3 regions of the Allobosea rubneri genome follow, and region 2 is predicted to be linked to each of the others. Evidence: predicted binding sites of a transcription regulator. Region 2 holds the regulator's gene; each other region holds the start of a gene.
The links. The regulator PhoB, encoded in region 2, activates phosphate uptake and scavenging genes when phosphate is short. The targets are predictions, from matches to a motif close to TGTCATNNANCTGTCAT.
Positions count from the first base shown of each region.

Region 1: the regulator PhoB is predicted to act here: its motif matches at 2,446-2,462, upstream of RKE40_RS17580 (alpha-D-ribose 1-methylphosphonate 5-triphosphate diphosphatase).
Region 3: the regulator PhoB is predicted to act here: its motif matches at 1,689-1,705, upstream of phnD (phosphate/phosphite/phosphonate ABC transporter substrate-binding protein).

Region 1 covers NZ_JAWDID010000027.1:48,913-52,846, forward strand. The annotation lists gene uxuA (mannonate dehydratase) at 2-1,198, shown strand; gene RKE40_RS17580 (alpha-D-ribose 1-methylphosphonate 5-triphosphate diphosphatase) at 1,232-2,374, opposite strand; gene RKE40_RS17585 (PhnD/SsuA/transferrin family substrate-binding protein) at 2,553-3,422, shown strand; gene RKE40_RS17590 (phosphonate ABC transporter ATP-binding protein) at 3,422-3,934, shown strand, end outside.
Region 2 covers NZ_JAWDID010000068.1:15,810-19,743, reverse strand. The annotation lists gene RKE40_RS26300 (GcrA family cell cycle regulator) at 1-208, shown strand, start outside; gene RKE40_RS26295 (NUDIX hydrolase) at 280-711, shown strand; gene RKE40_RS26290 (YnfA family protein) at 708-1,028, shown strand; gene phoB (phosphate regulon transcriptional regulator PhoB) at 1,033-1,731, opposite strand; gene phoU (phosphate signaling complex protein PhoU) at 1,761-2,483, opposite strand; gene pstB (phosphate ABC transporter ATP-binding protein PstB) at 2,525-3,331, opposite strand; gene pstA (phosphate ABC transporter permease PstA) at 3,356-3,934, opposite strand, start outside.
Region 3 covers NZ_JAWDID010000003.1:221,976-225,909, reverse strand. The annotation lists gene phnC (phosphonate ABC transporter ATP-binding protein) at 1-558, opposite strand, end outside; gene phnD (phosphate/phosphite/phosphonate ABC transporter substrate-binding protein) at 579-1,580, opposite strand; gene RKE40_RS03890 (ABC transporter ATP-binding protein) at 1,727-2,824, opposite strand; gene RKE40_RS03885 (ABC transporter permease) at 2,827-3,934, opposite strand, start outside.

The DNA of each region.
Region 1 (3,934 bases), on a different contig from region 2:
AATGGAACAGACCTGGCGCTGGTTCGGCCCGGACGATGTGGTGACGCTGGCCCAGGCGCGGCAGGCAGGTGCGCGCGGCATCGTCAACGCCCTGCACCAGATCCCCTACGGCGTGGTCTGGAGCGTCGAGGAGATCGAGAAGCGCAAGGCGATCATCGAGGCCGACAAGAGCCTCGGCCTGCGCTGGGCGGTCGTCGAGAGCCTGCCAATCCATGAAAGCGTCAAGATCGGCGAAGGCGATCTCGAGCCGGTCTTCGTCAACTACCGCCAGTCGATGCGCAACCTCGCCGCCTGCGGCATCGAAGTGATCTGCTACAATTTCATGCCAGTGCTGGACTGGACCCGGACCGAGCTCGCCGAGCCCCTGCCCGGCGGCGGAACGGCGTTGCGCTTCAACCTGCACGAATATGTCGTCGTCGACCATTTCATGCTGCGGCGTCCGGGCGCCGACCAGGGCCATCCGGCCGAGGTGATGAACAAGGCCAAGGCCTGGTTCGAGCGCTCCTCGGAAGCCGACCGGACCCGCCTGCTCGCCAACATCATGGCCGGGCTGCCCGGCGCCTATGATCGCTATGACGTGCCGGGACTGAAGCGCATGCTGGAGCGCTATCGCGGCATGAGCCATGAGCGCCTGCGCGCCAATCTCAAGCGCTTCCTCGAGGCGGTGATCCCGACGGCGGAGGAAGTCGGCATCCGGATGTGCATCCATCCGGACGACCCGCCGCGCCCGCTCTTCGGCCTGCCGCGGATCTGCTCGGACGAGGACGACATCGCCTTCATCCTCGGTGCGGTGGACTCGCCCTCGAACGGGCTCACCCTGTGCTCCGGCTCGCTCGGCGCCAATCCGAAGAACGATGTGCCGGGAATCGCCCGCCGCTTCGCCGACAGGATCTGGTTCGCGCATCTGCGCAATGTCGCCAAGGACCCGGACGGTTCGTTCATGGAAGCCGAGCATCTCGGCGGCGACACCGACATGGTGGCGCTGGTCGACGCGCTGATGAACGAGCAGACCCGCCGCAAGGCCGCAGGCTGGAAGCACTGGCGCATCCCGATGCGGCCCGACCACGGCCACGAGCTGCTCGACGACGCGGGCAAGGGCTCGTTTCCGGGCTATCCGGCGGTCGGGCGGCTGCGTGGCCTGGCGGAATTGCGCGGCGTGATGACGGCGCTTTCGAGCGTGAAGGGCTACGCCGCCTGACGGCCGACGATCTGCGGCCGGCGACGCCCATGCTCAGGCGAGGATGCGCTGATCAGCCAGATGGACCAGCCGCCCGCCGGCGATGGTCGCGACAATGCGGGGCTGCGGTTCGGGCGCGATCAGCACGAGATCGGCCCGCTTGCCGGGCGCGATGACACCCCGGTCCGTGAGACCGAGCGCCTCGGCCGGCCCCTGCGAGACCAGCTTCCAGGCAGCTTCGAAGCTCGCCGCCCCACGCTCGGCGAGGAGGAAGGGCGCGAGCGGCAACGCGGGATAGTAGTAGTCCGAGGCGAGGATGGTGCAGAGGCCCTGGCGCACCATCTCCTCGGCGGCCGGGCAGCCGGTGTGCGAGCCGCCGCGCACGACATTGGGCGCGCCGAAGACGATCGGCTCGCCATGGGCAGCGGCTTCGCGCGTCGTCTCCTCGTCGATCGGGAATTCGGCCACTGCGACGCCGAGCCCGCGGTACCAGCGGCGCATCTGCGGGGTCATGTCGTCATGCGAGAAGGTTGGTACCCCGGCGCTACGAGCAGCTGCTGCCAGCCGCTCGATGGAGCCGGACACCTCGTCGCGGCGGCTATGGACGTTCTCGACCAGCAGCATGAAATCCTCATGCGAGAGGCCGGTGCGCTCGACCATCTTGCTAACCTTGTCCGGCCGGCTGCGCGATTTCAGCGTGCCCTCCATATGGTCGTTGAAGGCGAGAACCCCGACCCGGCCGGCGGCCAGCCAGGCGAGGATCTCCGCCTCGGCGTCGAGATTGTAGGTCTCGTGGCGCAAATGGAAGCGCGTATCGGCGCCGAGCTCAGGCCCGAGACGCTCGATCGCCTCGACCAGGCGCCGCGCATTCTCGGCGCCGCGCAGGCCCGGCTCCCAGGACCAGGTGACTCCATGGAAGGCGGTGGTGATGCCGCTGGCGAGCAGGGCCCTGTCGGCGTCGCGCAAGGCGAGCTCAATGTCGAAGGAAACGCCCGGGCGCGGCATGATGTGACGCTCGAAGGCATCGCCATGACAGTCGACGAGGCCGGGCAGCACGAGCAGGCCGGTGGCATCGAGGCGCAGGGCATTGTCCGGCAGCGGCGCATCGGCGACGGCGATCATGCCGTCGCGCACGGCGAGATCGGCCGTTTCGAAGGCCCCGGCCAGTACCCGGCCGCCTGAGATCTGTAGCGCCACCGCATCCGCTCCTTGTCACCGGCGCCCGGATCATTCGCGCCGCTTCGGGCGAAGGCGCATGCGACCGGCAGATGACAGCGGCATGACGGCACGGGCGTCATCCAGCCGTCGCGCGACCGTCACCCCAGCGTCGCATGGGCTGTTTAGCGCCGCCCTCGAACCCCGAGGGAGGACGCCCATGCTGAAGAAGCTGGCTTATGCATTCATCGCGGCCGCGGCCGCCTTCGTGTCTCCGGCCGCGCAGGCGCAGGAGACGATCCGTTTCGCCGTGACCGATGTCGACGGGCTGGAATCGCTGCAGCGCGAGTTCGGCCCGTTCAAAGCCGCCTTCGAGAAGCTTTCCGGGCTGAAGATGCAGTTCTTCGCGGTCTCCGGCCGCACCGCCGCGGTCGAGGCCATGGCGGCCGACCAGATCGATTTCGTGCTGACCGGCCCGGCCGAATACGTGGTCTTCAAGGCGCGCACCGGCGCGGTGCCCGTCGTCGGCTGGCAGCGTCCCGACTATTTCTCGCAGGTCGCCGTGCTCGCGAACGGCCCGATCAAGACGGTCGCCGATCTCAAGGGCAAGACCATCTCCTTCGGCGAGATCGGCTCGACCTCGCAGCATCTCGGCCCGGCCCAGGCGCTCGCCGATTTCGGCCTGAAGTACAATGTCGACTACAAGCCGATCTTCGTGAAGCGCAATGTCGCCGCCGAAGCGATGAAGCGCGGTGACATCGCCGCCATCGGCCTGAACCTCGGCCACCTCAACAGCATCCGCAAATCCGACCCGAAGACCGGCTTCGCGGTCGTCGCCCGCGGCCGCGACCTGCCGAACGACGTGATGATCGCCAGCCCGAAGGTGAAGCCGGAGGTGCTCGCCAAGGTTCGCAAGACCTTCCTCGACAATGGCCAGGAGCTGATGAAGGCCGTCGTCTCCGACACCGACGACAACAAGAAGTTCGCCGGCGGCATCTTCCTGCCGGAGATCAAGGACAGCGACTACGACTATGTCCGCTCGATCTACCAGACCATCGGCATCACCGAGTTCAACAAGTTCATCGAGTGATGCCGCAGAGCGCGCAGACCTTGCCGACGGCGGACGCAGCAGCGCCCGTCGTCGCCATCTCCGGCCTCGCCAAGAGTTTTGGCACGCGCCAGATCATCGGCGGGCTCGACCTCGCCATCCCGCAGGGTGAGGCCATGGCGCTGATCGGCGCCAACGGCACCGGCAAGTCGACCCTGCTGCGCATGATCGTGCGGCTCGCCGAGGCCGATGCCGGCACGATCTCGGTGCTGGGCGAGACGGTCGGCAGCCTGCGCGGCGCGGCGCTGAAGCGCTTCCGGGCCAGGGTCGGCGTCGTCTTCCAGAAGCACAACCTGGTTTCGCGGCTGAGCGCGCTGAGCAATGTCGTGCACGGCGTGCAGTCGCGCCGCTCCGGCCCGCGTACCTGGACGCAGGCCCTGGCCCCGGCCGAGATCCGCGACGAGGCGATGGCCTGCCTCGCCGCCGTAGGTCTCGCCGACAAGGCGATGCAGCGCGCGGATTCGCTCTCGGGCGGCCAGTCGCAGCGCGTCGCG
Region 2 (3,934 bases):
GGAGGTGGTGATCCCGTTCTCCGAGCGCGTCACCATCATGGACCTGCGCGAGTATATGTGCCGCTGGCCGATGGGCGACCCGACCTCGCCTGAGTTCCGCTTCTGCGGCGGCCGCTCGCTGACCGGCATGCCCTATTGCGGCTATCACGCCCGCATCGCCTACCAGCCGGCAACGGATCGGCGCCGCGACCGCAAGGTGCGCGCCTGATCCGGCAGGAACCGATCGAGCCATCAAAGCCGGCCTTCGGGCCGGCTTTTCTATTGGTGGGAGAGACGCCGATGCGCACCGACGAAACCGCGGGCCCTGTCGAATATGCCTGCGCCCTGCCGATCCGGGGCGGACGCGTACTGCTCGGGCTGAGGGCATCGCATCGCCGGAACCGGCCATCCTGCTGGGACACGATCGGCGGGCATGTCGAGCCCGGCGAAACGGCCGATCAGGCCCTGATCCGCGAATTGCAGGAGGAGATCGGCATCACGCCGACCACATTCGCGCACTTCACCACGATCGAGACGACGGAGAGCGACGGCGTCTCGCCGGCCCTGTGGCATCTGTTCAGCGTCACAGGCTGGGATGGCGGCGATCCGGCTATCGCCAATGACGAGCATAGCGAGATCCGCTGGTTCGCCTTCGCCGATGCCCGCGCTCTGTCGCCGCTGGCCTCTGAAGCCTACCGCCCGGTCTTTGCCCGGCTGGCCGAAGCGCCATGACCGGTTTCGCGATCTATCTCGGCGCCGCCTTGGCCGAAATCGCCGGCTGCTTCTCGTTCTGGGCCTGGCTCAAGCTCGGCAAATCGGCCTGGTGGCTGTTGCCGGGGCTCCTCGCCCTGGCGCTCTTCGCCTGGCTCCTGACGCTGATCGACAGCGCCGCCGCCGGGCGCGCCTTTGCCGCCTATGGCGGGATCTACATCGTCGCGTCACTGGGTTGGATGTGGCTGGTCGAGAAGGTCCCGCCGGATCGCTTCGATCTGGCTGGGGCGGTGCTGTGTCTCGCGGGCGCGGCGGTGATTGTCGCCGCGCCGCGCTGAAGCCTCAGCCGCGGGCGAAGGTCTCGTCGAAGGCGTAGCCGGCACCGCGCACGGTGCGCAGCGGGTCCTTGGCGTCGTCGGGGGTGATCGCCTTGCGCAGGCGCCCGACATGCACGTCGACGGTGCGCTCGTCGATATAGACGTCGCGCCCCCAGACGGCGTCGAGCAGCTGGGCCCGCGAATAGACCCGGCCCGGGGCCTGCATCAGGAATTCGAGCAGGCGGAACTCGGTCGGGCCGAGATGCAGCTCGGCGCCGCCGCGGCGCACCCGCCGCGTCGTCCGATCGAGCTCGAGATCGCCGGCGGTCAGCATGCCGACGACATGGCCGGGCTTGACCCGGCGCAGCAGCGCCTGGATGCGGGCGATCAGCTCCGGCAGCGAGAACGGCTTGACGACATAATCGTCGGCGCCGGTGGCGAGGCCGCGCACCCGCTCGGTCTCCTCGCCGCGCGCCGTCAGCATGATGATCGGCACGCGCTCGGTGTCGCGGCGGGCGCGCAGGCGCCGGCAGAGCTCGATGCCGGAAAGGCCGGGCAACATCCAGTCGAGCAGGACGAGATCGGGCGTATGATCGCGCAGATGCAGCTCGGCGTCGTCGCCGCGCGCGACGCTGTCGACCTCGAAGCCCTCGGCTTCGAGATTATAGCGGAGCAGCAGGGTCAGCGGCTCTTCGTCCTCAACGATCAGGATGCGTGCAGGCATGTCCGGCCTCCGCTCAGGCGCCCGTCCGCTCAGCCATTGGCTGCGGGCAGGTCGACCAGGATGTTGGTGGTGTCGAGCTTGGGACGGCTCTCCTCCACCGACTGGCCGGTGATCAGGTAATGGATCGTCTCGGCGATGTTGGTGGTGTGGTCGCCGATGCGCTCGACGTTCTTGGCGCAGAACAGGAGATGCGTGCAGAAGGTGATGTTGCGCGGATCTTCCATCATATAGGTCAGGAGCTCGCGGAAGAGCGAGGTGTAGAGCGCGTCGATCTCGTCGTCGCGGCGCCAGACCTCCATCGCCTTCTGCTCGTTGCTGGCGGCATAGGCGTCGAGCACGTCCTTGAGCTGAGCCTGCACCAGGCGGCTCATATGCTCGAGCCCGACCACGGCGCGGTGCGGCGGCGAGAACTGGCCGGAGATCGCGACGGCGCGCTTGGCGATGTTCTTGGCGAGATCGCCGACGCGCTCGATGTCGGCGGCGATGCGGATCGCCGAGATCAGCTCGCGCAGATCGTTGGCGAGCGGCTGACGGCGGGCGATGGTCAGCACCGCCTTTTCCTCGACATCGCGCTGGAGGTTGTCGAGCCGCTGGTCGGCCGTGATCACCTTCTGCGCCAGCGCGGTGTCGCGGCGCACCAGCGCCACGGTGGAATCGCCGAGCATGCGCTCGGACATGCCGCCCATCTCGGCCAGGCTGCGGCGCAGCCCTTCGAGGTCGGCATCATAGGAACGGACGATATGATCGGACATCGGGGCGGATCCTGTGGCGGGAGCGAGCGGACTTGCGGGCGTCAGCCAAAGCGGCCGGTGACGTAGTCCTGCGTCTGCTTCTTGTTGGGGTTCATGAAGATGGTGTTGGTCGCGTCGAACTCGACGACCTCGCCGAGATACATGAAGGCGGTGTACTGCGAGACGCGCGCCGCCTGCTGCATGTTGTGGGTGACGATGACGATGGTGAAGTCGCTCTTCAGCTGCTCCAGCAGATCCTCGATCTTACCGGTCGAGATCGGATCGAGCGCCGAGGTCGGTTCGTCGAACAGGATGACCTCGGGCTTCTGGGCGATGGTGCGGGCGATGCAGAGGCGCTGCTGCTGGCCGCCGGAGAGGCCCATGCCGGAGCTCTTCAGCTTGTCCTTGACCTCGTCCCAGAGAGCGGAGCGGCGCAGCGCACCCTCGACGCGGTCGTCGAGCTCCGACTTCGGCGGCTTCTCGTAGAGGCGGATGCCGAAGGCGACATTGTCGTAGATCGACATCGGGAAGGGCGTCGGCTTCTGGAAGACCATGCCGATGCGCGAGCGCAGCTCGTTGACGTCGACATCGTTGGAGATGACGTTGCGGCCGTCGAGCAGCACCTCGCCGGTGGCGCGCTGCTCCGGATAGAGCGAGTAGATCCGGTTGAAGATGCGCAGCAGGGTCGACTTGCCGCAGCCGGAGGGGCCGATCAGCGCGGTGACGTGGCGGTCACGGAAGCTGAGATTGACGTTCTTCAGCGCCTTGTGCTCGCCATAGTAGAAATCGAGGTTCTTCACCGCGATCCGGATCGGCGCCTGGGCGTCGAGGACCTGCGGGCTGAGTTCCAGGGTCGAGAGCATCGACATGTTCCTTCCGATCGGACGTGGTGCTCACTTGCCGCCGCGCACGATGCGCCGGGCGATAAGCGAGAGCAAAAGGATCGAGACGGTGATGATCAGCGAACCGGCCCAGGCGAGCTGCTGCCAGTTCTCGTAAGGAGCCGAGGCGAACTGATAGATCGTCACGGGCAGGTTGGAGACGCCGCCGACCAGCGTCGGCGAGAACCAGAAATTGTTGTTCAGCGCGGTGAAGAGCAGCGGCGCGGTCTCGCCGGCAATGCGGGCCAGCGCCAGCAGGATGCCGGTGACCATGCCGGACTTCGCGGCCCGCCAGGTGATCGCGGTGATGACCACCGAGGGCGGGGCGCCGAGGGCCGAGCCGGCTTCGCGCAGCGGCGCCGGGACGAGGCGGAGCATGTCCTCGGTGGTGCGCACGATGACCGGGATCGCGATGATGCCGAGCGCGACGCCGCCCGCCCAGCCGGAATAGCCGCGGAAGGGCTCGACCAGGATGACGTAGACGAACAGGCCGATCAGGATCGAGGGCGCCGAGAGCAGGATGTCGTTGATGAAGCGGATCAGGTTGGCGAGCTTCGAGCCGCGGCCGTATTCGGCGAGATAGGTGCCGGC
Region 3 (3,934 bases), on a different contig from region 2:
GGTCGGCTCGTCGGCCAGGACGAGATCCGGCTCCTGCATGACGGCGCGGGCGATGCCGACGCGCTGGCGCTGTCCGCCGGAGAGCTGGTCGGCCCGGCGGGTCGCGAAATCGCCGAGGCCGACGGATTCGAGCAGGGCGAAGGCGCGGGCGATGTCGGCTTCCGGGAAGCGCCGGGTCCAGCTGCGCCAGACCGGGACATAGCCGAGCCGGCCGCAGAGCACGTTCTCGATCACGGTCAGCCGCTCGACGAGATTGTACTCCTGGAAGACCATGCCGAGGCGGCGCCGCGCCTGGCGCAGCGCATCCCCCTCGAGCTTCGCCAGATCGACGCCGTCGAGCATGATCGAGCCGGAGGTCGGATCGACCAGCCGGTTGATGCAGCGGATCAGCGTCGACTTGCCGGTGCCGGACGGGCCGATGATGGCGACCGTGCCGGGCTCGTCGATGGTCAGGGAGATATCGCGCAGGACGGGCTGGCCGGCCCGGTATTCCTTGACGAGATTGCGGATGATCAGCGTCCGGCAAGTGCCGGACGCTTCGTTTGGCAGGGCGCTCATGAGATGCGGCTGCTTTCCGATCAGGGAGCCTTGGCCGGCGCGGGCTGCGCCTTCTTCTTGGCGGCGGCATCGGCCTCGCGCTTCGACTCGGCGTCGTAGGCCGCCTTGTTGTAGGGCGTGCCCGATTTCTCGGCGACGTCGCGCACGATCGCCCAGTCCTTCTGGTAGGTGATCGGCAGGAAGCGGTCGTCGCCGTTGAACTCCTTGGTCATTTCCGGCGTGAAGCGGAAGGAGAAGAAGCAGTCGGTGAGCTTCTTGGCGAGCTCGGGCTTCAGATCGTGGGCATAGGCGAAGGACGAGGTCGGGAAGACGGCGCTACGATAGATCTCGCGCGTGTCGTCCTTCTTGATCGTGCCACGCACGATCATGCGCTCATAGACGTCGCCGGCGACGGCGCCCATGTCGTAATCGCCCGAGACGACGCCGAGGATCGACTTGTCATGGCCGCCGGACATCAGCGGCTTGTAGTCCTTCTCGGCTTCCAGCCCATGCTCGGGGAAGAGCACGCGCGGCGCGAGATTGCCCGAGTTCGACGAGGGCGAGGTGTGGGCGACCTTCTTGCCCTTGAGGTCGGCGAGCTTCTGGTAGGGGCTGTCTTTCTTGACGACGGCGACGAGGTTGTAGCCGCGCACGCCCTCCGCGGAGCCCTTGGCGGCGAAGGGGATCGCGCCGGCGAGGTTGACGGCGAAGCCGGTCGGGCCGGTCGAGAAGCCGGCGAAATGCAGGCGGCCCGAACGCATGGCCTCGATCTCGGCCGAGTTGGACTGGACCGGGTAATAGACGATGCGCTTGCCGGTGCAGGTCGCGAGATGGTCGGTCAGCGGCTTGAAGATGTTGGCGTAGACGGCGGGGTCCTCGACCGGGGTGTAGGCCCAGACCAGCGCGGAGGGATCCTTCAGCTTGGAGGCATCGGTCGGGACGTCGGCGACGAGATCGTTGTTCGCATCGCAGTAATTGGTGTCGAGCTGGCCGCGGTTGGTGCAGCTGTCCTGCGCCTGGGCAGGGATCGCGGTCGACGCCATGAAGGCGAAGGCGAGCGGGGCGGCCGCGGCGAGGCGGACAAATTTCAGATCGAACAAGGCGTCTTCTCCCGTTGGACAGGCTCCTCGCGGAGCCGTGCTGATAACATGTGACACAAAATCGTCATAATCCAGCCGTGGCCGGTAGCTCAGGCGGCCAGCCACATCAAGGCGTGCCGGGGCAGCGTCAGCGTCGCATCCGTGCCGATCTCGTGGAGATCGCTGCCCGACTGAAAGGGCAGATCGACCGAGACCTCCGAATTGCCGATGCGGGCGCCGTAGCGGACGCTCGCGCCGAGGAACTCGCGATGCACGACACGGCAGGGCAGGGCAATCAGGCCGGGTGCGGCGGCGCCGGCCGCGACGAGGCCGGCATGCTGCGGCCGGAAGACCAGGCGGGCGCCTTCGGGCACCGTGCGGTCGGCCGGAACCGGGACGGAGAAACCGCCCTCGATCTCGAAGACGCGGGTCTCGCCGGAGCCGGTAACCTTGCCTTCGAGGATGTTCGCCGTCCCCAGGAAATTCGCGACGAAGAGGTTGGCGGGCCGCTCATAGAGCGCCATCGGCGTGCCGACCTGCTGGACCACGCCATCGCTCATCACGGCGATGCGGTCGCAGATCGTGTTTGCCTCCTCCTGGTCGTGGGTGACGAAGATCGTCGTCAGGCCGAGGCGCTGCTGCAGGTCGCGCAGCTCGCGGCGGACCTGGACGCGCATCTTGGCGTCGAGATTGGAGAGCGGCTCGTCGAGCAGCAGCACCTTGGGCTCGACCGCAACGGTTCGTGCCACGGCGACGCGCTGCTGCTGGCCGCCCGAGAGCTGCGAGGGCCGCCGGTCGGCGAGATGGGCGAGGCCGACGAGGCCGAGTGCGGCCTCGACGCGGCGCTCGACCTCGGCGCGCTTCACACCGCGCTCTTCCAGCCCGAAGGCGACGTTCCGGCGCACCGTCATATGCGGCCAGAGCGCATAGGACTGGAAGACCATGCCGACATCGCGCTTCCAGGGCGGCAGGTCGGTGATCTCCTTGCCGCCGATGCGGACATGGCCGGTATCGGCCTGGTTGAAGCCGGCGATCAGCCGCAGCAGCGTGGTCTTGCCGCAGCCGGACGGGCCGAGGAAGGCGAAGAACTCGCCCGGCCGGATCGCCAGATTGACGTCCTTCAGCACATGGTTGGTGCCGTAGGACAGGTTGACGCCTTCGATGTCGACGGAGACAGCCGGCGTGGTCAGGGAGACGTTTGCGTTCATGGTCAGTGGCCCATTCCCTTGGCCTTCTGGCTGCGTTCGATGATGAGATGCGAGAGGAAGGTGCAGGCGGCGACGAGGATGACCGCGACGACGCCGAGCGCGGCGCCGGGCCCCCGGCCGGCGGCCGACTGCATGAAGACGTAGAGCCCGTAGGCGAGCGGCGCGTCGGAGTTCGACTGGACCAGCATCAGCGTTGCCGAGAGCTCGACCGCCGCCGTCGAGAAGGAGGTGACGAAGCCGGCGAGGATGCCGCCGGCCATCAGCGGGACGACGATGCGGCGCACCGTGTGCGCCTTGGTGGCGCCGAGGTTTTCCGCCGCTTCCTCTAGCGAGACCGAGATCTGCTGGAGCGCCGCATAGCAGGCGCGCAGCGCATAGGGCAGTCGCCGGATGGCGAGCGCCAGCACGATGGTGATCCAGAGCGAGGCCAGCGGCGTGCCGTCGGGCAAGGTGACGCCGTAGAAGGTCCGCAGGTACCCGATGCCGAGCACGACGCCGGGGATGGCGAGCGCCGCCGAGGCCATCCAGTCGAGCCATTCGCGGCCGATCAGCTTGGTGCGCAGCACGAGATAGGCGATCGCGACGCCGAGCACGATGTCGATGCCGCCGGCGAGGGTGGCGTAGATCAGCGTGTTCTTGATGTAGACCGAGCTCTCGCCGAAGACGCGGCCGTAATGGGCGAGCGTGAAGGCGTCGGGCAGCGGCGAGTACGACCAGATCGTCGCGAAGGAGAGCAGCAGCAGGCCCATATGCGGAGCCAGCACCAGTGCCAGGATCAGGAAGACGGTGCCATAGCCGAGCACGGCCTCCCAGCGCGTCATTTCGCGCTTGGCGAGCCCGCCGCCGCCGCGCTGGGTGGTGGCGTAGTCACGCCCCTTCAGCGCCCGCGCCGAGAGCCACATGGCGGTGACCGAGGCGACGATCAGCACGACCGAAATGACGTAGCCCATCGGGTCGGCGATGCCGATCGAGGTGACGCGCAGATAGGCCTGCGGCGCCAGCATGTCCTTGACGTTGAGCAGGAGCGGCGTCGCGAGATCGTCGAAGACCTTGACGAAGACCAGCGAGGCGCCGGCGAGATAGCCGGGCATGGCGAGCGGGAAGACGATC